3 regions of the Ureibacillus sp. FSL E2-3493 genome follow, and region 1 is predicted to be linked to each of the others. Evidence: riboswitches for the same ligand, from Rfam matches in the RefSeq annotation. Region 1 holds a riboswitch; each other region holds the start of a gene.
What was found. Region 1 has a riboswitch for preQ1 ahead of MHH69_RS03595 (QueT transporter family protein). Riboswitches for the same ligand answer to the same signal wherever they lie in the genome.
Positions count from the first base shown of each region.

Region 2: linked by a shared signal. The riboswitch ahead of queC (7-cyano-7-deazaguanine synthase QueC) and the one ahead of MHH69_RS03595 (QueT transporter family protein) in region 1 are both predicted to bind preQ1.
Region 3: linked by a shared signal. The riboswitch ahead of queD (6-carboxytetrahydropterin synthase QueD) and the one ahead of MHH69_RS03595 (QueT transporter family protein) in region 1 are both predicted to bind preQ1.

Region 1 covers NZ_JBBOPK010000001.1:655,624-663,704, forward strand. Annotated here, with positions in the region: gene trpB (tryptophan synthase subunit beta) at 1-41, opposite strand, end outside; gene MHH69_RS03580 (phosphoribosylanthranilate isomerase) at 80-706, opposite strand; gene trpC (indole-3-glycerol phosphate synthase TrpC) at 706-1,503, opposite strand; gene trpD (anthranilate phosphoribosyltransferase) at 1,500-2,537, opposite strand; T-box leader at 2,614-2,852, opposite strand; gene MHH69_RS03595 (QueT transporter family protein) at 3,041-3,523, opposite strand; PreQ1 riboswitch class I at 3,529-3,572, opposite strand; gene MHH69_RS03600 (ABC transporter substrate-binding protein) at 3,943-4,950, shown strand; gene MHH69_RS03605 (ABC transporter permease) at 4,981-6,015, shown strand; gene MHH69_RS03610 (ABC transporter ATP-binding protein) at 6,008-6,802, shown strand; gene ilvA (threonine ammonia-lyase IlvA) at 6,906-8,081, opposite strand, start outside.
Region 2 covers NZ_JBBOPK010000001.1:309,634-317,714, forward strand. Annotated here, with positions in the region: gene MHH69_RS01625 (hypothetical protein) at 76-237, shown strand; gene MHH69_RS01630 (nucleoside hydrolase) at 340-1,305, shown strand; PreQ1 riboswitch class I at 1,360-1,406, shown strand; gene queF (preQ(1) synthase) at 1,524-2,024, shown strand; PreQ1 riboswitch class I at 2,036-2,079, shown strand; gene queC (7-cyano-7-deazaguanine synthase QueC) at 2,133-2,792, shown strand; gene MHH69_RS01645 (VUT family protein) at 2,831-3,364, shown strand; gene MHH69_RS01650 (helix-turn-helix transcriptional regulator) at 3,516-3,722, shown strand; gene MHH69_RS01655 (hypothetical protein) at 3,728-4,138, shown strand; gene MHH69_RS01660 (helix-hairpin-helix domain-containing protein) at 4,263-4,721, shown strand; partial or broken gene MHH69_RS19285 (hypothetical protein) at 4,775-4,861, shown strand; gene MHH69_RS01665 (hypothetical protein) at 4,944-5,090, shown strand; gene MHH69_RS01670 (GNAT family N-acetyltransferase) at 5,180-5,641, shown strand; gene MHH69_RS01675 (MarR family winged helix-turn-helix transcriptional regulator) at 5,772-6,188, shown strand; gene MHH69_RS01680 (MFS transporter) at 6,178-7,362, shown strand; gene MHH69_RS01685 (GNAT family N-acetyltransferase) at 7,509-8,060, shown strand.
Region 3 covers NZ_JBBOPK010000001.1:3,565,056-3,573,136, forward strand. Annotated here, with positions in the region: gene MHH69_RS18340 (VOC family protein) at 1-277, opposite strand, end outside; gene MHH69_RS18345 (ISL3 family transposase) at 498-1,712, opposite strand; gene MHH69_RS18350 (endonuclease I family protein) at 1,813-2,607, opposite strand; gene queE (7-carboxy-7-deazaguanine synthase QueE) at 2,967-3,695, opposite strand; gene queD (6-carboxytetrahydropterin synthase QueD) at 3,688-4,161, opposite strand; PreQ1 riboswitch class I at 4,288-4,334, opposite strand; gene MHH69_RS18365 (hypothetical protein) at 4,700-5,551, opposite strand; gene MHH69_RS18370 (hypothetical protein) at 5,688-6,182, shown strand; gene MHH69_RS18375 (SLATT domain-containing protein) at 6,229-6,822, opposite strand; gene MHH69_RS18380 (SMODS domain-containing nucleotidyltransferase) at 6,800-7,678, opposite strand; gene MHH69_RS18385 (YgjP family zinc-dependent metalloprotease) at 7,766-8,081, opposite strand, start outside.

The DNA of each region.
Region 1 (8,081 bases):
CCACCAAATCGACCGAATCGACCTTTTAATTCTGTTGTCATTTATATCCGCTCCTTTTTCATTCATTCATCCATCCTATTTATTTCGCTACACTAGTTAATTTCTGTGATGCTGTTTCGATAAATTGTTTAATCAAGTGACTGTCCTTTATCCCTTTTTTTTCAACTCCACTTGAGACATCTACACCAAAAGGATTCACTTGGGCAATAGCATGAAGAACATTTTCACTATTGAGTCCACCAGCTAAAATGACCTTGCTCTTAGGAATGGAAAGTTGGTCTAGTAAAGTCCAATCAAAAATGTGACCGCTCCCTCCAGCATAGTTCGTACCAGGCGCGTCAAATAAATAATAGTCCACTTCATACTGACTAGCCCTTTTTACATCATCCGCATTTTTAATGGAAAATGCTTTGATGGAAGGATAGCCTAACTGTTTAATAAATTGGGCTTCTTCATTTCCATGGTATTGAACATAATCAAGATCAACTAGTTCAACAGCTTCTCGTACTTGTTGGGCGGTTGGATTGACAAAAACACCAACTTTTTTCACATGTGCGGGAATACTTTGAGCTAACTTACGGGCCTGTTCAAAGGATATTTGTCGTTTGCTCTGGGCAAACATAAAACCAATCCATGTGGCACCAGCCTCAACAGCGGCTTTCACATGTTCTTCTTCTTTAAGTCCACAAATTTTTACTTTTGCCATTACTTCACTTCCTTTGCGACAAAGGGGAGGGGAACTTGTAAGGAGGTTAATGCTTCTCCCACATCTCCACTACGCATTAATGATTCACCGACTAAAACACCGTGAGCACCAGCTTTAGCAACCCGGGTTGCATCTTCTGCATTCCAAATGCCACTTTCACTAATAAAGACAATGTCATCATAATCATTTAGTTTATTGGCTAATTTTTCACTCTGGGCAAGATCGACGGTGAAGGTTTTTAAATCCCGATTGTTTACACCAATAATTTTTGGATGTATAGCTAATGCCCGATCAAGTTCCTCTTCGTTGTGTACTTCCACTAAAACGTCTAAACCTAACATGCTGGCGTAAGTGTAAAACGCTTTTAGCTTTTCATCGGAAAGGGCAGCAACAATTAATAAAATGACGGAAGCACCGGCAGCTTTCGCATAATCTATTTGTACTTCATGAATAATAAAATCTTTATTTAAAATAGGAATATCCACATGATTGGCGATATCAACTAAATCTTGAAAGGAGCCTTTGAAAAACTTTTCTTCTGTTAAAACAGAAATGCAAGCAGCTCCTGCCTGTTCATATGTTTTCGCTTGCTCGATTGGGTTTGCCCCTTCAGCGATAAGACCCTTAGATGGAGAAGCCCGCTTCATCTCGGAAATAATTTGAAGCGTTTCTGCTTTTCTTAAATCATTATATAGAGAAGGGCGTGTTTTTCTCTTTACTTCAAATTGTGGTTCATTTTCTAAAAGGGATGAAAGAATGGTTGATTTATGATCTAAAATCGTTTGTAAAATCGTCATTGTACCGCACGCTCCTTTACAATTCCTTGACTATATTCCACAACAGCCTCAAGTTTACGTAATGCTTTTCCAGATAAAATGCTATCCCGTGCAAGTTCGACCCCATCTTTTACCGAGTCAACGGTACCGTGGGCAAACAAACCGAGGGCTGAATTAAAAACGACTACATCAAAATAAACACTTTGTTTCCCTTGCAATAACTCTGTTAAAATAACGGCATTTTCTTCTGGTGTACCACCGCGTAATGCCGTGATGGAAACGGGGGTTAAGCCAAGGGATTGTATGTCGATTGAAAATGGTTTAATTTCTCCCTTTTCTAATAAGGCGAACGTATTATTGGAATCTAACGATGCTTCATCCATCCCTTGTGAACCAGAAACGACAATTGCCCGTTGACGACCTAAAATACGAAGGGCTTCTGCATACTGGCTAACAAATTCAGGACGGTTAATGCCGACGAGCTGCGTTGTTAAATTTGCGGGATTTGTTAAAGGGCCCACCATATTAAAAATCGTTGGTTTTCCAATAGTTCGTCGAATCTCACCTATTCGTTTTAGTTTTGGATGAACGTTTGGCGCATGGAGAAAAGTAATTCCTTCTCGTTGTAATAAATCAATGGAATCTTCTATAGAAAACTCTGTATGAATTCCTAAAGCTTGTAGTACATCAGAACTTCCAGATGCACTAGATATTTTACGATTACCATGTTTCACGACAGATACACCATTTGCGGCTAATACGAAGGCAGACGTAGTACTAATATTGAAGCTTTTTAAACCATCCCCACCTGTACCACAGTTATCAAGATAGTTTCCTTCAGGCAATGGTAAAGGAAGGGCATTCGATTTCATAACAGTCGCAAGGGCTGCTACTTCCTCCGTTGTTTCACCTTTGTTACTTAATGCGATTAAAAGATCTGCAATATCCTTTTTTGGAGTTTCTTCATTAAATATGCATTCAGCAGCTTGAAGCATTTCTTCAAAGGATAAATTGTTCATTTCCTTGACTTGGTTTGTAAATGATTGAATCCCCATTATTTTTCATCCTCCTAAAAATTAAAATTAGCAGGTTAGAGAAATAAAAAAGTCCTCTACAAAAGGAATTCCTTTTGTAGAGGACGATATATACCGCGTTGCCACCTCTGTTGAAGCATAAAAATACTTCCACCTTGGCGTGTTAAGAAGTAAAAAAGCACTTCCAACACTTCCTTGTAACGTAGGAAAGACGTCAACTAACTAACGCTAGTTGCTCTCATAAGGCCCATTCACGAAATGTACGCACTAGTTCACACCAACCACTAGCTCTCTAAAGCGCCTGAAATCGCTACTATTCTTATTCATCAATTTTTTCTCAGCTATTCTCATCTAAACTCTGCTTTGCTCAAACGGTGGTCACGCTCCCGCGACCTACTACCGTATCCGAACAATTAATTAAGTAGAATTGTAGACTTAAATTTAATCCTTGTCAATATTTTCAGAAAAATCGAAGAGGAAAATTGTATGAAAAAAACCGAGAAAGATAATTCTCGGTTTAGACGTTATATTAAATCTTTGAAATTTAATCGTTTATTTAATAGGTACATAATAGGGGCACCTACAGCAAGTACAACGAATTCACCAACGGCACATGTAAACCAAGTCCATAAAAATGGAAGTTTAAGGGCGATGTTTAATTCAAAGGCAATGATGAACATTGTACAAGTAAATAAAAATGTATTAATCATTAAACGTAGCCAAATGTTTTTTACGAACTTACAAATGAAAATAAAAATGGCTAGTGTAATAACCGATTGACCGACGCCAAAAATTAAATCGTAAATGCCGAGGGGGGAAAATAAATTGGCAATAAATACACCAATAATAATCCCAAGCATATAACGAGGGTTAAAGGCAACTAGGTGATTAAACATCTCTGAAACTCTAAATTGGATTTCTGTAAATCCAAAGGGTGCAACTAAAAGGGTAACAGCCATATAAAGAGCCGCAATAATCCCAGTTGTGGCAATAAATTTAACTTTCATATTCATTCTCCTTAGTTTTTTTTCGTGGGAGTTTTCGAACCACGGTGAAAATATCACAAGAAAATATACTATTATATTTTGTTCCATATGTCAAATGAACTATAAAATTTGGAGGACAAGTAGATTAGTTGTCCACAAAATAGGAAAATGTCGAAAACTAGTCACATTTTTTATATTTTTTTAAAATAATGAATTCTTCATAAAAACTATGTACTTTAACGGTTTAAAGCGACAAATTATTTTTCTTGTAGTAGTAATTATGAAAATTGCAAGTAAGAGCCTATTTAATGCTGTTGACTCCCATAGGTTAGCAATGTAATATAATCGTTAAACTCAAAATTTTTAGAATAATTAAATAGATTAGAAAATTCATTGATGTTGAGTGGAATGAATTTGAAAGGGAAGTAGGGGGAGAAAGAATGAAAAAGGGTCCAAAAAAGCGTTCATTGTTATCGTTAGGATTAGTATTATTATTGGCCGCTTGTGGCGGAGGGGAAACAACTACTGATACAAAAGATGGTACAAATGCTGGAACATCAGAAGGGGAGAAAACTTTCAAAGTAGGGATTACGCAAATCGTAGAGCATCCTTCATTAGATGAGGCAACAGAAGGGTTTAAAGCAGCTTTAAAAGAGGCGGGATTAGAAGTCGAATTTGTCGAAGAAAACGCCCAAAACGATCCGAGTATGAATACAACGATTGCGCAAAATTTAGTGAATGACGGGGTTGATTTGATTTTTGCTAACTCTACCCCATCAGCTCAAGCTGTAAAAGGAGCAACATCTGATATCCCGATTATATTTACCTCTGTTACAGATGCAGTAGGTGCAGAATTAATTGACTCAATGGAAAGTCCAGGTGGTAATGTGACGGGTACAGTTGACTTACATCCAGATACGATTGCGAATACAGTAGCTTTCCTTAAGGATGAACTAGGTGCTAAAAAAGTAGGTACCGTCTATAACACTGGTGAACAAAATTCCGTTGCCCAAGTTGAACAAATGAAAACGTTACTAGAAGAAGCTGGTCTTGAGTTGGTCGAAGCAGCAGTTTCCACTTCAGCAGAAGTAAAACAAGCAACGGAATCATTAGTAGGGAAAGTAGATTCTCTATATATCATTACGGATAATACCGTTGTCTCTGCTTTGGAGTCAGTTATTGACGTAGCGAATTCGAATCAACTTCCAGCTATGGTAGGAGAATTAGATTCGGTTGCCCGCGGTGGTTTAGGTGCTTACGGTTTTGAATATTATGATATCGGCTATGAAGCTGGTGAAATGGCAGTGAAAATCTTAAATGGGGAATCAACACCATCTGAAATTCCTGCTGCATATCCAGGAAATTTAAAATTATTAATCAATAAATCAACTGCTGAAACTTTAAATCTAGAAATTAAAGATTCTTGGAACGCAGAAATTTACGAATAGATTAAAAGGAAAGATAGGGGATGATTCAATATGTTTACAGCGATGTTTGGTTCAGTTGAGCAAGGAATCATCTATGCAATTATGGCACTCGGAGTGTATTTAACATTCCGAGTGTTAGATTTTCCGGATTTAACCGTGGATGGCAGCTTTGTAACAGGGGCAGCTACAGCAGCGATGATGATTGTACTAGGCTACAACCCAATACTGGCTACATTAGCGGCACTTGTTGCTGGATTTATTGCAGGATGTATGACGGGGCTTTTACACACGAAAGGAAAAATAAATCCACTTCTTTCGGGGATATTAATGATGATTGCTTTGTACTCGATTAATCTCCGCATTATGGGATTATCCGATGAAAATGCAGTCGTAAAGCCAAATATTCCATTGATGAGTTCAGATTCGATATTTTCACAGTTTCAAAGCTTATGGGGAAATATCGGTATTGATCAAGCATTAACGAGTTTCTTAAAAAATACGTTAGGATTTCAAACGGCTCCATCTACTTGGGGGACAATTTTAATTGTTCTCATTCTTACACTAATTATTAAAAGTATAGTAAATTGGTTTTTGAAGACGGAAGTAGGCCTTGCGATTCGTGCAACGGGTGATAACAAAAGAATGATTCGAAGTTTTTCAGCCAATACGGATGGGTTAATCGTACTCGGATTAGGGGTTTCTAATGCTTTAGTAGCCCTGTCAGGAGCTTTAATTGCCCAATATTCGAAATTTGCCGATGCCAATATGGGGATTGGGATGATTGTTATTGGTTTAGCATCTGTTATTATCGGAGAAGCAATCTTTGGAACGAAGACGATTTTCCGTACAACATTAGCAGTAGTAGCAGGGGCTATTATTTATCGAATTATTTATGCAGTAGCTTTACAAATTGACTGGTTAGATACGTCGGATATGAAGCTCATTACAGCTATCATTGTCATTTTAGCTTTAGTCATTCCGCATCTAGTCGAAAAGCGACGTGAAAAAATAAGAAAAGAAAAAAGGCGAATACAACGTCTCGAACAACAACGAGAACTTACGCAAGGAGGGAACCACCTTGCTTAAATTAGAAGGAATAAATAAAATTTTTAATGAAGGTACACCAGATGAAAAAATTGCTTTAGATAATATTAACCTCCATTTATCTCCAGGTGACTTTGTAACGGTCATCGGAAGTAATGGGGCAGGGAAGTCAACGATGATGAATATGATTTCCGGAGCATTAACCCCTGATTTTGGAGTGGTTACGATTGATGGGAAAGAAGTAACGAAGCTGCCAGAATATAAACGTTCTCAATTTATTGGTCGTGTGTTTCAAGATCCAATGGCCGGTACCGCACCATCGATGACAATCGAAGAAAACTTAGCCATTGCTTATTCACGCAATGCAAAAAGGGGATTACGTAGAGGAGTTAATAGTAAACGTCGAGAGTTCTTTCGTTCTTCTTTAGAGAAGTTAGGGTTAGGCCTTGAGAATCGGTTTAATGCGAAGGTAGGTTTACTATCGGGTGGAGAACGACAAGCGTTATCATTATTAATGGCTACCTTTACGAAGCCTGCCATTTTATTATTGGATGAACATACGGCTGCCCTTGATCCTTCAAGAGCAGAGTTAATTACCCGATTAACGAAGCAACTAGTAGAAGAAGGGAACTTAACAACTTTAATGGTTACCCACAATATGCAACAAGCCATTGATTTAGGAAATCGCCTTATTATGATGGATAAAGGGCAAATTATATTATCGATCGATGAAAGGAAAAAGCAACAATTATCAATTCCAGATTTAATGGCTGAATTTGAAAATATCCGCGGTGAAAAAATGAATTCGGATAGAGCGTTGTTAGGTTGAAAAATAGGAAGAAAACGAAGGGGAAATGACGGAAAAATGTCGTTTCTTCTTTTTTATATTCAAAAAGAAACACCCAGCTTTTACTGAGTGTTTCCTTCAAAAATTAAACTAACAATCCGAACAGTTGGCTATCTTTATTAACTTCGGTAAATTCAAAGCCATTCATGCGCATGCGATTGATAAGGCCGTGATAATCGTCTGGACTGTTCACTTCGATTCCGACTAATGCTGGACCGCTTTCTTTATTGTTTTTCTTCGTATATTCAAAGTGGGTAATATCATCATTAGGTCCAAGAACAACCGTTAAAAATTGACGGAGTGCCCCAGCCCGTTGTGGGAAATTGACGATAAAGTAATATAATAAGCCTTCGTATAATAAAGACTTCTCTCGAATTTCCTGCATACGACTAATGTCGTTGTTGCCACCAGTAATGACAACAACAACCGATTTACCTTTAATTTCATCCGCATAAAAATCAAGGGCAGCTACTGGAAGGGCACCGGATGGTTCAGCTACAATGGCGTGTTTATTATATAAGTCTAAAATGGTTGTACTTACTTTTCCTTCTGGGACGAGTACAATGTCATCTAAATATTCATGACAAATCTCATACGTATTGAATCCGACACATTGTACAGCCGTTCCATCGCAAAATTTATCAATTTTATCAAGGGAGATCGGTCCGCCGTTTTCAAAGGCAGCTTTCATACTAGCAGCTCCAGCCGGCTCAACACCAATTACTCGACTGTTTGGTGAAATATTTTTTACGTACGTACCGATACCAGCCATTAAACCACCGCCACCAATTCCTCCGAAAATGAAATCAAGGGGTTCTTCAATGTCGTTCAACACTTCAACAGCTACCGTTCCCTGTCCTGCCATAATATCGACATCATCAAAGGGGTGAATGAAAATCATCTCATGTTCTTCACAATATTCTTTTGCTGCGGAAGCAGAATCATCGAAAGTGTCACCTTCTAAAATAATGTCGATATTATTGCGACCAAACATTCGAACTTGATCAATTTTTTGTTTTGGTGTCGTTAAAGGCATGAAAATTGTGCCTTTAATATTCAGTTGTGCACAAGCAAAGGCAACACCCTGTGCATGGTTTCCTGCACTGGCACAAACAACTCCGCTATTCCGTGCTTTATCTTCAATTTTTTTTATTTTATAGTAGGCACCTCGAAGCTTAAATGATCTTACATGTTGTAAGTCTTCTCGCTTAATATAAATGTTGGCACTATATTTTTCAGATAAATAGTCATTTTTTTGTAG
Region 2 (8,081 bases), 350 kb from region 1:
GTAAATAATTTCAACGCATACTTTGCTCCATATTGAAAATAATAAGCGGAAAATGAATGAAAAGAAGGTAGAACGATGCGAAAACGTCTCCACATTCTAATTATAATGTGTATACTTCCTTTTGTTGTAGCTTGTACGGATAACGGTGATGATACCCCAGTAGAAGCAAAGGAGAATGACGGTAAATTCAATAACTCGTCTAGTAGCAAAATCGATTCATTACTTAAGGAAGTTTAACAACTTTTCCCTTTTTTACTCGAAGGCTTCCTTTTATTCCCTTTTCAAGTATACTTAATAGTAAGAGAATATTATTATGAAGTAATGAAAAGGGGATTCTTCATGTCTAAAATACCTATAATCATTGACACAGATCCGGGAATAGATGATGCAATGATGTTAACATACGTCTATGGAAATGATGATGCTTTAGATATTCGTTTAGTTACAACAAGCTCAGGGAATATCTCCCAAGGAAAATCCAATCATAATGCACGGGTCTTTTTAAGTTACATTGGGGCTAATGTAGAAGTTGCCCGTGGATTAGAAAGTCCTTTCCTTCGTAGATTGGAAATAGCAGAAGATATCCATGGAGAAAGTGGTTTTGGAAACGTCCAGTTTTTAACGCCTCCACTTCCAGTGAGCCATCGTCCGGCGGTGACTGCAATGGTGGAGACGATTTTAAGTAGCGATGAAAAAATAACGATTGTCGCAACTGGTCCTTTGACGAATATCGCGGCATTACTTGTTGCCCATCCTGAAGTAAAAACGAAAATTGAAAGGATTTTATGGATGGGGGGAGCAGCTGTAGGGGGCAATGTTACACCAACGGCAGAATTCAATGCATACGTTGACCCGCATGCTGTCCAAATTGTGTTTAATTCAGGGATTCAAGTTGTAATGAGTGGTTTAGATGTAACTCATAAAGCCTTTATTACAGTGGATGAAATCAAGCGATTAGAAGATATGGGGACGGAATTTACACAAAAGCTCCATGAAATGGTGACATTTTATCTTGATCAAATTGAAAAGACACCTTTTCATGAAGAAAATTATGATCAAGTAGTTCATTTTCATGATGTAGTGCCAGTGATGTATTTATTGCAACCTCACTTGTTTGAAGGAACCGACCACTTTGTGGAGGTGGAGTTAGAAGGTAAAGCAGCGGGTGCTACTATCGTAGATTATTTGAATCGTACAAACAATAAACCAAATGTTCATGTTCTACATAACGTTGAACGGGAGAAGTTTGTTGAAGAATTTATGAAGGCTGTGGAAAATATTTCGGAACGCCTCACAAAATTTTAATTGACCAATGCCCCTTCATCCTTTATTCTATTCAATGAATAGAATGCCCGGCGAACGGGAGAGGTTCATAGCTGATACCCTCTATAAAAAACTATGGAAACATGACGAATGATGCCATGTCCATAACTGGACATGGCTTTTATGTTTTTATAAGAGTTTTATAGAATATGAACTTCTCCTTGTTAATTGTTGGGAAACATTTGCAAGGAGGATTTTTTATGTCTGGCCGTAACCATGAAGAAGGTTTAAAAGATTTAACATTATTAGGAAACCAAAATACACAATATTCATTTGATTATGCACCGGAAGTATTAGAAGCGGTAGATAATCTTCATTCCAATCGGGATTATTTCGTGAAATTTAATTGTCCGGAGTTTACGAGTTTATGCCCATTAACGCATCAACCAGACTTTGCGACGATGTATATTTCTTACATTCCAGATAAAAAGATTGTAGAAAGTAAATCGTTAAAATTGTACTTATTTAGTTTTAGAAACCATGGTGATTTCCATGAAGACTGTGTCAATATTATCATGAACGATTTAATCAAATTACTAGACCCTCGTTACATTGAAGTTTGGGGTAAATTTACGCCACGCGGAGGAATTTCGATTGACCCTTGGTGTAACTACGGGAAACCGGGAACGAAATATGAAGAGATGGCTCATCATCGTTTAATGAACCATGATTTAAATCCTGAAAAAATTGATAATCGTTAAGAATGAAATTAAATAAAGAGGTTATTAGCGACCCTCTATAAAAAACTAAGGAAAAACAGCATTTTTCTTAGAATGCTGTTTTTTCATTAATAAAGGAGATTTTTTCACATGAAGCAGGGAAAAGCCGTTGTTGTATTTAGTGGAGGACAAGATAGTACAACTTGTTTGTTTTGGGCAAAAGAACGCTATGAAGAAGTGGTAGCTGTAACCTTTGATTACGGTCAAAGGCATCGGCTTGAAATTGACTGCGCAAAGGAAATAACGAAAGAATTAGGGATTGCTCATCACATGTTAGATATGTCGCTATTGAATCAGTTAGCACCGAACGCTTTAACAAGGGGAACTATTCCAGTGGAAGATGGGGAAGGTGGCGAATTACCATCAACCTTTGTGCCTGGGCGTAATTTGTTGTTTCTATCCTTTGCTGGGGTGTTGGCAAAACAAATAGGGGCGAAACATATTGTTACAGGCGTTTGTGAAACAGATTTTAGCGGCTATCCCGATTGCCGGGATATTTTTATTAAGTCGCTAAACGTTACGTTAAATTTATCAATGGATGATACTTTCGTCATTGAAACACCGTTAATGTGGCTTAATAAAGCGCAAACGTGGGAATTGGCAGATCAGCTCGGTGCCCTTGAATTTGTCCGCGAAAAAACACTCACTTGTTATAACGGAATAAAGGCGGACGGTTGTGGGGAATGTCCAGCTTGTAAGTTGCGTAAAAGAGGTTTAGATGAGTACTTAAACTCGAAGGTAGAGTCTTAAAAGACCAAGTTTTTAATTGAAATTTAAGGAGTAGTAAAATGAGAATCATATTTTATTTATTATCAATTGTCGTTGCCAATGTGGTGACGGCTGCCTTTGCACCATTGCAATTTGGAATGTTTATCGTTCCGATGGGGACGTTGTTTGTTGGAGCGACGTTCATTTTCCGAGATTTAGTACAAAATAAATACGGACGGAAAAAAACGTATTTATTTATTTTTACAGCATTAGTTTTGTCGGCAATCGTCTCCTTTCTACTAGGAGATACATTAATGATCGTAGCAGCATCAGCTATTTCCTTTATTTTAGCTGAAACGGCCGATACGGAAATTTATACTCGATTGAAATTACCTATCGCTTGGCGCGTTTTCTATAGTGGTCTAGTAGGAGGATTACTAGATTCGGCAGTGTTTGTCATTATTGGTTTAAGCCCTCTTGGCGCCGGTATGTTACCATGGGAAGCTGTACCAGCTGCTATTATCGGTCAAATTATCGTGAAAACCGTTATCCAAATGTTTGGTGCTATAATTTTAAGCCAAGTGCATGGAAAGAAAAGTAACAGTTTTGCTTAATAAATCGTTTTCTAAAAAACTGGTGTAGCTTGAAAAAGTTTCCGCCAGTTTTTTTATAGGACAATATGTAAAGATATCTTTACATATTGTCCATTTTTATTTATTTTAAATGTAAAGATATCTTTACATTTAATATGGGGTGAAAAGTTTTGTGAAAGTAATTAATCATATTAAAGAAGTTCGGTTAGCCAAAAAAATTACGCAAATTCAAATGGCGGAAGATTTGCAAATTACTCGTCAAACGATTAATGCCATTGAGAAAAATAAGTATAATCCAAGTCTGGAATTGGCTCTAAAATTAGCTAAATATTTGGATGTTCCTTTTGAACAATTATTTTACTTAGAGGAAAAGGAGTGAAGTAGGTGAGCGTTAAGAGGTTACAGCATTTGTTATGGACTGTGATTGTTCTATGTATGATAATAGGCGGTTTTTTAGGTATATATATCATTGGAAAAGAAACGGGTGATTATCCTGTTGAATTAATGTTGCCAATTATCATTGGAGTTATAGGTGGATTAATGGTATTTTTGATGGTTTCTAAATGGAGTCAGAAAAGAAGGGGAAATGTGCCTGAAATCGATGAACGAACTTTAAAAAATCTCCAAAAGTATTTTTTGGGGGCGCTATATTTTATTTTAATAGGCAGTGGGGCTGCTCTATTAATTGCGTATGCAATGGGAGTAAAAACGATCGAAACGGGACTGTTGATTTTATGTTTAGGCGGAGTGTTTTTAATGACGATTGCTGGGGCATTTATTGTTAAAAGAGTTTGAGGAAGTAAAGAGGGGTGGGTCCATTGGGTATTCGTCTCTTACTCACTCAAGTAGTAGGAGTAGTAGGATAATTAAACTTTTTGTCGAATTATACTTACTAACAATGGATAGAAGGAGGGGTTTTTTGGGTTCCAATCCAAAGTTACCGTTAACAGTTGAAGACAAAGGCAAACTTCGAAAAGCGAAAGTGAAATTAGGAGATATACATACACTAAGTACAAATCAAATAGCAGAAATACTGGAAATGTCGTTAGACGAAGCAAAGAAAATAAAAGCACTTGCAGAATTTCAACGAGTCCCATCCATTGGATATGAACTTGCAGAAAAGCTCGTTAACCATTTACATATTTTTTCTTTACAAGAGTTACAGGAAAAAGACGGTGCGACATTATTTAATGAATTAGAGAAGAAAATGGGCGTTTGGACGGATAGTTGTGTAGAAGATCAAATACGATGTGTCATTCATTTCGCCAATAACCCGAAGAGTAACAAGCAATGGTTTGAATTTACACAGGAAAGAAAAAAGTATCGGGAAGTCTATGGGTATCCAGATGATCGACCTGAAACGGCTTGGTATGAATAGGGAGGAAAGGATAATGAAAACACGATTATCCTACGTAAGAACGTAAAAATTTAGAAACTTCTATCGAGTGGTATACAGCTGTATTAGGTTTTAAAGTAGAGGCTACTTGGCCACCGGAAAAACCAAACTATGCCCATTAGAGTGTATCTGTAGGGGACGGTTGAAATTCGATAAAATATGGTTGATTTAGAAATAAATCAGAGCCAGGGGACAGGTGAGTAAGTGATAAATAAAAGTTTAGGATTCTATATAGCTTTTGGTGGAATTGTAGGGTTATTTTTTGGCGGTATGTGGAATGGAATCGGGGCAATGGTATTAATTTATATTGCACAACAATTAGAATATATAGCAAGAAATAAAAAACAATAATCTTATAATTTCCCTTAAATAGAGCGATTTTAAAAGGATTACCCCCATGTTTGTTGAACTTAATTTATAGAGAAAGGGGTTCAAGTATGATGATAAATGAATTAGATTTTAGAATAGCAGAAGAAACAGATTTAGATCAAATTGTTCAAATGCTTGCTGATGATGTGTTGGGGAGTCAGCGGGAACGATATGAACAGCCGCTGCCAGTAAGTTATATAGAAGCTTTTCAGGCGATATCGTCAGACCCAAACAATGAGTTAGTAGTAGCTTGTATAGGAGAGGACGTGGTAGGTGTACTACAAATTACCTTTACTCCATATTTAACATATCAAGGTGGGTGGCGAGCAACAATTGAGGGCGTTCGAACGGTGACTTCTATGCGCGGGAAAGGGCTCGGGACGGAGTTATTCAAATGGGCTATTGAAAGGGCAAAGAAACGAGGTTGTCATCTAGTTCAACTAACGACAGATAAAAAGCGACCAGATGCTTTGCGATTTTATGAACGGATTGGTTTTAAAGCAACCCATGAAGGTATGAAAATGAAACTTTAATAGTACATAGGAAAGGACGTTACCCACGGCGGAACGTCCTTTTTTAATGAAATCGAAATCAATTGATATTTACATAGAATCATTTCTATTATATAGTTAGTTAGGAATACTAACTACTTTGGAGGTTTTTATGAATCTGTTTTCAACAATCTACCGCTTTAATAAATTGTATGTGAACCGACTTCAAGAAATATGTTCTGCTAATGGAATTACGCCTGTACAATGGCTAGTTATAAATCATGTATTTAAAAATGAAGGATGTACAAGTATCGATATTGTGAAAGAGTGGTCTGTTGAGAAGCCAACAGTATCTACTTTAGTGCGTAAATTGAACGAACAGGGGATACTTGAATTCACAAGCGGTGAAGATAAACGGCAAAAATATTTGTCTTTAACTGTTGAAGGGCAGATCCTTTGTAGAAAAGTAGGAGAAAAAGTAATGGAACTCCAATCATTTGTAACAGAGCCAATGTCAGAGGAAATGGTAAATGAATGGACGGAACAGCTTATGATATTAGAGGAGCGTTTGAAACACTATGAAGGATAAAATATGGACAAAAAATTTTATATCAGTTGCACTCATTAACTTTTTGGCCGTATTAATGTTTTATTTATTAATCGTCACAATCGGAAGTTACACTATAAAAACTTACGATGCATCTACAAGTATGGCTGGTCTTGTATCCAGTATTTATGTTATTGGCGCTTTAGTAGGGCGGCTAATGACAGGTAGACTTATTGAAAAAATAGGACCGTCGAAAATTTTAATAATTGGCGTTATTGGTTTCTTTATTACATCATGTTTATATTTTATTGAAATACATATTGCCTTTTTATTAATTGTACGTTTTATTCAAGGAGTATTTGTCGGTATTATTGGTTCTGCTGCCGGTACAATTGTTGCATATATTTTACCAGCTAACCGAAAAGGAGAAGGGATCGGTTACTATAGTTTAAGTGCCATCTTAGCGACAGCGATTGGTCCGTTTATCGGCCTTCTATTAATGAAATTTGAACATGGAAATACGTTAATTTTCGGATTTAATGTTTTTCTATCATTATGTATGATTGTGATGCTTGCTTTTGTAAAAATAGAGATTACCATCGCATCAAAGAAAAACGAACAAGAAATCGAAGGAAAACAATCCTTTATTTCAAAGGTGATGGAACCGAAATCGATTCCAATTTCTTTCGTTGCACTACTTATTGGGTTTGCCTATTCAGGTGTGATGTCCTACATTTCTCCATATGCGGAGGAAATAGATTTAGTTACGGCAGCGAGTGTATTCTTTATTGTTTATGCCTTCGCAACGATTGTAACGAGACCTATTACCGGAAAGCTGATGGACAAAAAGGGACCAAACATCATCGTTTACCCAGCGTTAGTCATTTTTGCACTAGGGATGTATTTATTTAGTACAGCCCACAGCTCATTCGTGTTATTACTAGCTGCCGCGTTAATAGGGTTAGGTTTTGGTAATTTCAACTCAATTGCTCAAACAATCGCCGTAAAAGTAACAGAGCCACACCGTTTCGGCTTTGCAACATCCACTTATTATATTTTTTATGATTTAGGTCTAGGTTTCGGCCCATACTTACTTGGAATTCTCGTTCCATTACTTGGATTCCAAACGATGTTTATGTGGATGGTACCGGTCATTATTATTTGTATTCCACTTTACTTTGTTTTACATGGAAGAAAAGCGAAACAATATATTTAAATCGATAAAAGAGGTAACTTACAATCGTAGGTTACCTCTTTTTTATGGTTAACTTTCTATTTATTCCAAGAAGGATTCGATTACTTTTTGTTGAAATTAAGGATGAATAGATTGATAAGGGACTTAATAAAAGTGGAGGGGATGAGATGGAAGTAGTTACAAAAACATTATCAACAGAAAGGGTCTTTTTAAGGGAAATGGTTGAAGATGATTGGGTCGACGTACATAAATATGCTTCCCAAGAAATCGTCTGTCGCTACCAACCTTGGGGACCGAATACTTTACAGGAATCTAAAATGTTTGTAAATGAAGTTTTAGCTGACGCATCTAAAACCCCAAGGAGAAGATATGTCTTCGCTATTATAAACAAAAAGGATGACGAAATGGTCGGAGCTGGAGAGTTGCACCTTCGCGATTTTACGAACAAAACGGGAGAAATCGGCTATGTGGTGAATCCGGATTACTGGGGAAGAGGGATAGCAACAGAAGCAGCAATGCTGTTGATTGACTTTGGCTTTGAGCATTTCAATCTCCATCGCATTTATGCTACTTGTGATCCTAGAAATATTGGTTCATATAAAGTGTTGGAAAAAGTCGGTATGACGAAGGAAGGGAGAATTCGAGAAAACTTGAAAATGAAAGATGGTTGGAGGGATTCATTCCTTTATAGTATTTTGAAATATGAGTGGGGTAAATAACGATTAACAAAGAGGGTTGTG
Region 3 (8,081 bases), 2.9 Mb from region 1:
ATTCAACGCCATTTGCCTTCATTTTTTCATACGTATCCTTAACATTGTCGCAATCAAATACAATTGATGCTTGTTTATTTTCATATCCTTTCATCATGGACTTAGGATAAAGAACGAGGCGACTTTTTGTGTTAGGTGGAGCCACTTCAAGCCACGATGCTTTAGGTCCCATTGGATGTTCTGCAACGACTTCAAACCCTACCTTTTTCGTCCAAAATTCCTTTGCTCTTTCTTGGTCATCCACATATACTGCAACAGTTGCGATATTTGTTATCATTACTTTTCCTCCTTCATAATGTCCCTCTTTATTCTACTAGAAAAAAGCAATTATTCATCTTGTAAAAAATATCTACTGAACTTCTCTAAGCTACTGCTTTTCATTTCTACAAGTATAAAAACAGCACGATTATGTGCTGTTTTTATAGTAAATATATTTAATTCTTTTTTTCGGTTCTATGTCAAATGTTGGGGTGAAGTGATATTACACGGCACCCCGATTATCCTAAATGAATCCCAATTTTCTTAGATAAATTATTTAATAAAATTTTCGCTTTAAAGTGTTCATAGCTTCTAAAACCATAAGCATTACGCTTCAAAACTTTTGATTTATTATTAATTCCTTCTAAAAAACCATTTGAATATCCAAAACTTAAACTATTTAAAATTTCAACTTGCCAATTTTTTAGCGTTTGAATGGCCTTTAAAAATGCCGGAATATTTGCTTTTTCTACCTTTCGGTAAAAGGCTTCTAATCTTTTTTTTATTTCTATCAAATCATTTGAAGTTTTTGCCCAATCAAACCATTCGCAGTAAGCTTCTTTTAATTCATAGGCTTGCTTTAGTTCCTTCGACATTCCTATGTAACGATTTAAGTACCAACGATTCGTTTCTGTTAACTTATCAAATCGTTTATATAGTACATGACGCATTTTCTTACATTTCTTTCGATCATATGCATGCCATTCTTTTTGAACATTTCGACGTACTTCATCTAGTGCCCAGTAAATATAACGACAATAATGAAAGCGATCCGCAATAATAATCGGGCGATTTAACGCCTTCCTAACTGCTGCTTTAAAGCTTGGATTCATGTCCATAACCACAATTTCTACATCTGCACCGTATTTCATCAAGTAATCCTTAATGGTTTCTTTTCTACGATTTGGTAAAATATCAATTGGTTCATGTGTTTCCGCATTGGCAATAATTAATTGATAAGTTCCCGCATCGGTATCTGCTTTATATTCATCAATCGCGATACATTTTGGTAAATGAACCCCTTCATTTAATTGTTCCTTTACTACTTCTTTAAAGCGACGAATCACTGTTGAGCTTGATGTACCAAGTACTTCAGCTGCTTCTTTAAATGTTTTTGCCTTTATTGAACGGATTCGTACAACTTGATTCCATTCTTTCGAGAAACGTTGATATTTATCCACGAAAGGGGATTTTTCTGAAAAACGTTTCCCACATTGGCATACATAACGACGACGTTTATAAAAAAGGACGGTTAATCGTTCAAACCATTTTAAATGATTAATTTTTTGAATTCGATAATCATGGACTTTTGATGTTATATTCTTGCATGCTGGACATTGATGTTCTTTTTTTGGTATGGAAACGTGTAGAACAATACGTTCCCCCATCTCCTCCACCTTATGAACAGTTACACCTTTTAATCCTGGAATATTCATGTTAAAATTCATTTGCACGTATCACCTTTCATTGCTTGTTTCTCGACAATTCAAGTATATAGAAATCGGTGATTACGTGCTTTTTTATTTATGAAATTTTTTCAAACCCCAACAAATATTATAGAGCCTTTTTTTCATATATCCATGTTTCTGCGAACTCTGGAAAATCAATAAATGGATTCCGGTTTCCTTGTAAATCATAAATAGCAAGGTTTCGGTGTTTTTCATATAAAGACACTGGAAATTTTTGATGCCACTCAAGTAAAACCTTCAGATTCACCAAATGATTGTTAATCGTTCCAGGGTAACGAGCCAAAAAATAGAAGGTAGCCCTTGCAACAATTCCCTTTCCATATTCAGGTTCGAATTTCCCTTCATCTGCCTTCCCGCAGCCTTCCTCAATACCTAATATATGCCCTTCTGGAACATAGTCTGGAAAATCATAATAAGGGCTGTTCCCACGACGGCTGTTACATGTGGGATCACAAGCAAATAAATGATGCAAATCCCCTCTCATTGGCTGACCCTTATCAAACCAAGATTGAGGTACTACATGTTCACAATTTAATGTCACCTCATCGGATAAATGAGTAATAGTCCCACCTGTAGCTTCTAAAATACGTATATCCGCCTCTATAACAGTGAGCGGATCCATCTCTTCCCCCGAATATACGCTTTTAAGTTTCCCATTCTCTTGAAGGTCTACCCATGGATAGACATAACGATGGGGGGAGTAACCTAACTTATTTTGATGTGTTTTTTCTAGTAATTCATGAATATTCTTTCTATCAAATGAGATATTTTTATAGTACGTTTGTTTAATCTCCTTATCCCTATCTTCCTCATAATAAGTCTGGTTATTGCTATACTCTAAATAGACTGCCTTTGCTATGTCCAGTTCTTGTGCCAACATTTCTTTGTTGCTAATTTTCGAATCCTGCGTCAATTCGTTTTCGTTAAACTGTTCTACTACTTGATATGGAATCAAATTCATTTTACGCTCCATTTTTCTCCCTCCCTATAGGATTAAATTGAAGCCAAATCATGATGTTATTAATAGTTTAACAATTCTGTATATTATTTCATAGTAACTTTTGGAGTGTTTCTATCTAGTAGAAAATAGCGATAAAAATAGAATACCTAATTGGTTACATGAATATTAACAACCATCCATACAATTAAAGTTCCATTTATAAATTCAAAAAAACAGCACCTCTTCATCATTAAAGAGTGCTGTTATATTTCCATTACATTTGGTTTTAAAGAAGAGCGCTACACACCTCTTTTATTTCCCCAGATGAGTGTATGTAGCTGCGGTAGTACTTTTACGTTCTTTAATTCTTCATCCATCATCACTTGATTAATTAACATTTGATATTTCTCTAATAAATGGCTAACTAATCGCGTATTGTCTAACGAGGTGATGTCATCATTTCCAACCTGAAGATAAAAAGGAATGGTCGGATATCGGCGATGAACTTCTTTAGCATAATCATAATCCTCTTGGTTAAATATAACGACTTTAAGTGATATATGTTGATTGCTATTTCTACCTCTTAGTCTCTCTAAAATAGTAGAGAGCATAGAGAAATCTGTCATCATTTTAGAACTAGGAGGCTTTGGTGAAATGGTTAGTTCATCGATATCATACAACCAATCTTGCCATTTACTTCCCTGTGTCTCCACGCCAATCTTTATATTATTCTCTTTTAAAAGGGCAACAAGGGCATCCAAATTACGAAGAAGCGCAGGATTTCCTCCTGAAATGGTGACGAATGAAAACCCATTTCCTCCAAGGCGTTTCAACTCAGCCCAAACTTCTTGCGCTGTCATTTGAACGATAAGATGCTTGCCAGTGCCATCCCATGTAAATGCTGAATCGCACCAAGAACAAGAATAATCACAGCCAGCAGTGCGTACAAACATCGTCTTCTGGCCAACTACCATCCCTTCACCTTGAATCGTGGGACCAAAAATCTCTATAATAGGTAATTTACTCAAACTCCATCCACTCCCTTCTTGCCTCAGCATAGCTTGTAGGAGTTTCATACAGCCTGATAAATTCCACACGTGCACCATGATATCGTTGTTCATCGAGCAAGGCTTCCTTCAACATTCCGTAGATCCAAACGACGATATTCTCTGCAGTCGTATTCATCGGTGGCAATGTCTCGTTTAAATAGTGATGATCTAAATAAATTTCAATTTTTTGTTTCCAAATGTCCTTAATATCCCCAAAATCAATCATGAGACCACGTTCGTCAGTAAACCCACTTAATCCTAAAACAGCACGATACGTATGGCCATGTAAATTTTTGCATTTTCCTTCGTAGTTATGTAAGTGATGAGCAGCATCAAACGTAAACTCTTTGCTTACAAGAACACGTTTCGAATGATATTTTAATTGACTTCTTTGAATGTCTTCATCCATTTTTTGTAGCTTATCAACAATTCTAAAATTAGGCATGTTTTAAAATTCCCTCCCTGAAAATATCCCCGGAAGTTTTCAAGAGAGGCTCTAACAATCTTTCTATTAAAACGTATGCATTAAACAAAAAAAGCCACGTCCTATATGGACATGGCGAATTGTCATGTTTCCATAGTTTTTTATAGAGGGTATAAGCTATGAACCTCTCCCGTTCAAATCCGGGCATTCTTTTATGAATATAGTATATAAAATTGACAGTAATTTTCAAATAAAAATCCCATATATTTTTTGAACAGGACTTTTAAATTTATTTAGCAATAGAACCCGAACTTACTTGTGATACGGTTCACCGTGGTGATTTAAGAGGCAAAAAGGGGACAGAAAGTTCACTGTCCCCTTCAGTTTTTATCCAATAGGAATAACCCAATAACCTCTTGATGAAGATTAATTTTTAATTAGTATTATTTAAACTAAAGAAATAAAAATAGGAAGCTATTGTTATTCCAAAGCGGCCTTTAGTCCACCCCTCACAAGTGATATTACACTATTGTAAATCCCTTTTATTACTGCAATCAAATTAACCAGATTTAGTATTCAAAATTCCATATTTGGACATTTCCTGTAAACATTCATCAACCTCTTTAAATGGCAAACGTTTAGCTTTACCATATTTTTTAGGATTACTTAGATCCTTGTAATCTTTAAAAACCATATAATGAGGTACTCCTTTATTATTTAATCGTGCCAATAGTTCCGCATAGTCTTGAATTGCAGATATAACTTTTTCTCCTATAATTAATAAAGCAACTTGATAAAGTCGTGACATGCATCTATTGTATTCATTTACAGTTTCAACCACAGAAAACTCCTCGGGCCTATTTTCAATGTCTGTTTTTACTTTCTTCCAATTAAAACTTGTATTTAATAGAATCTCTTTTCGAAAACTAACCTTAGTAAATTGTGACTCTACTCCATTTGTCTCTACTAAACTACTTGATATACTGCCCAACGGAAGCCCATAATGTTGTGTATAATTCCGTAACTGATACAAAAATCTATATGAAAAATGCTTGTCATACTCTTCCGCAGTTGCCTTTTTCCAACGTATAAATTCTTCGGAATCTTCACCGTATATTTTATCTATTTTTTTCTCAGTATGCTCAATGAACATTTTTGTACTCGAAAGATAGTTTATTAGAAATCTATTAGTATGATGGCCTACGTATCTGATATTTTCCAATCCAACGACTTCATGTTCGAGAAATCTAATCAAATCAGAATAGTTATCAATTGACATTTGAAATAGTGTTTTCAAGCCATTATAATTAGCTAACTCACTAAAACATTTGTTAATAATTTCAAAATCAAGATTTGACAATGTCTCTTTTATATCAAATATTTTTTCTCCATTTTCAACTCTAAACTCCACGAATTTCCTAATCATTTCCACTCAATCCCTTACAATTAATAGTTATAATACTTTTCCGCAAATAAGAAACCATCTCTGTTATATTTTTATAAAACTTCACTATAATATAAGAATTAATTTGCAAGGAGGTGTACCCATGAACAAAGACAAATTCCACACAACAAATAGCAAAAATCGTGTAGCCATCGTAAACGAGTTGCTAAAACGGGATGGTTTTGATTTACAAAAAGTTGCGGATGCTCTTGAAATGAACTATTCCACCTTTACAAAACTAATGCAAGAAGACGATTATGTTTATATTAAACGGGAAAATCAGTATTACAAATTTGTTCGTGATGAGAGCCAGGTTTCCTCTATTTCTGACCAAACCGATTCCGAAATGGACTATATTAAGAAGAACTTTTCGCCTTTGAAGAGTTTAATAGAACGATATAAACACAACGGCGACTTCATCATTGACAAGCGTATTTTCCGTTCCACCTCTAAAATCTCCAGTAAAAACTTCCGTATGCCTGATGACCTCTATCAAAACTTTATTGCTACGTGTGAAAATGAATTTCCGCATCTCAAAATCCAAGATATTATTGCCCAACTTCTTCTCGACTTTGCAGATAAATATTCAAACCAATAAATAGATAACGGGGCAGTTCGTTTCTATTAAAAACTGCCCTATCCATTTAAAGATCTCTTTCCCCTCTTTTCGGTTTCTTTCTCAGTTCATTTGGGAGTAAATGGTCAATCTCATCTTCTGAGAAAGTTAATTCTTCATTAACCTTTAAAGCCCTTTGAGCCATTTTATAAGCTTTTGCTGACGTTATTGGAGCATTACTGTAAATTTCTGAAGTTCTTAATTGTAGTTCATCACGTGACTTTCTAATATCCTCTATTTCTAATCCATCCATATCTGCTATTAATGAAATGTAATCTTCTCTAATAACCCATAACGTTTGTGCAACATTGCGATGCTTTCGAGCATTTCCATCAAAATCAAATTCTCTCATAAAAGTCGTTAGAAATAATAGAAACATTGATATGATAGTTCCAATTATAGTAGCAAATTGGTTATTGCCAAATAGTACTATTAAAAATGCACCTGCAACTATTGTTGAAAAGATTAATTGAGTAGTTTTTAATCTCTTTTCCCTTTTCTCCAAAATTATTGCATCCATGTCATGTGTCTTTTGAGTATATACAACCCTTCCATACGATTCTCTTATTTGGCTATCTAATTTTCTTCTTTGATCTACATTAACTGGGGAATTTTGATCCAAAGATATTCCTCCACTCCTGTTTTGATGAATATTCATATCCATCGGATTGATATTGAATAGCTTTTAGTGCTAAGTTTTTTGCTTGTTTAGCTTTATATTCAAAGCTATGTGTCGAGATAATTTTTCTATTACTTCCAGGCACGAACCAATAAGAACTACTTTGTGATTGATTTATCAAAAAACCAAAGAAGTCTCTTGCCATCCAATCATAGTATAAATATGATTCTTTCTTATGCGACCAATTCTGCATAAATCTATAACATAACGTGTCTATTAAATAACCACTCATTTGAACGTTATTTTTATTCTTCCAGGCTCGCATCATACGACACAATCTTTTTAGATTTTTATTCGAATCTCTATTCATTTCATTAAATGCTTTAATTTCAGCTTTGGGATTAGTTGTTTTCCAGCTTCCTCCGCCATTAGTATCTGGATAAGTAAAGCTTTCATTGTCATTATTTAAGAAGCATGGAACAACTTCATATGATATTCCATCGGTAAAGTCGACTTTCACGACTTGTCCGTCAGCTCTTTTATATGACTTATAGGTATTTTCAATTGATTCCTTAACTGCCTGTAATAAGGCCGATTGACCATTATGCTTATAACTATTGTATTTTTCATAATAGGAGTAGGGCAAAACCATTAGTAAATCAATATCACTTGTATAAATATCAGTACCTCTACCATACGACCCCGAATAGAAACTATGGTTGACTTCAGATGTAGATTCCCAAAAATCTATGTTCAATTGCTTCGTAATACGCTTGGTTCTGTAGCTAATGTTATCTATTACATCTGGTGACATTCTTAGGTTCTTACAAAAATTCTCAAAATTACCCGCTACACTCATTATTATTTCCTCCATAAAAAAGCAGTTTCCTCACAATTAAGTTTAGAAACTGCCATTTGTCTTTTTATTCTGGAGTTAGTCGTGTTGTTAAAGTTCTTGGACAATCTCTTCGTCGAGTATGGCTTTCCGCTTCTGCCAATCAGGCATTAGCGTGAACAGCATGTTGTAGAAGTTATCGCTGTGATCGTTATATTTAAAATGAATCAGCTCATGTAAAACAACATAGTCAATACAATGCTTAGGAGCTTTTATCAGCTCCGTATTAAGAAGAATAGTGTTTTTCTCAATTAACGCTGAACCCCAACGTGCTTTCATTGTTCGAAAGTCCAAAGATGGCTTTCCTACCCCGTATTTCTGCATACTTTCACTCATTTTATCGAGGGATTGCTGAAATATTATTTGA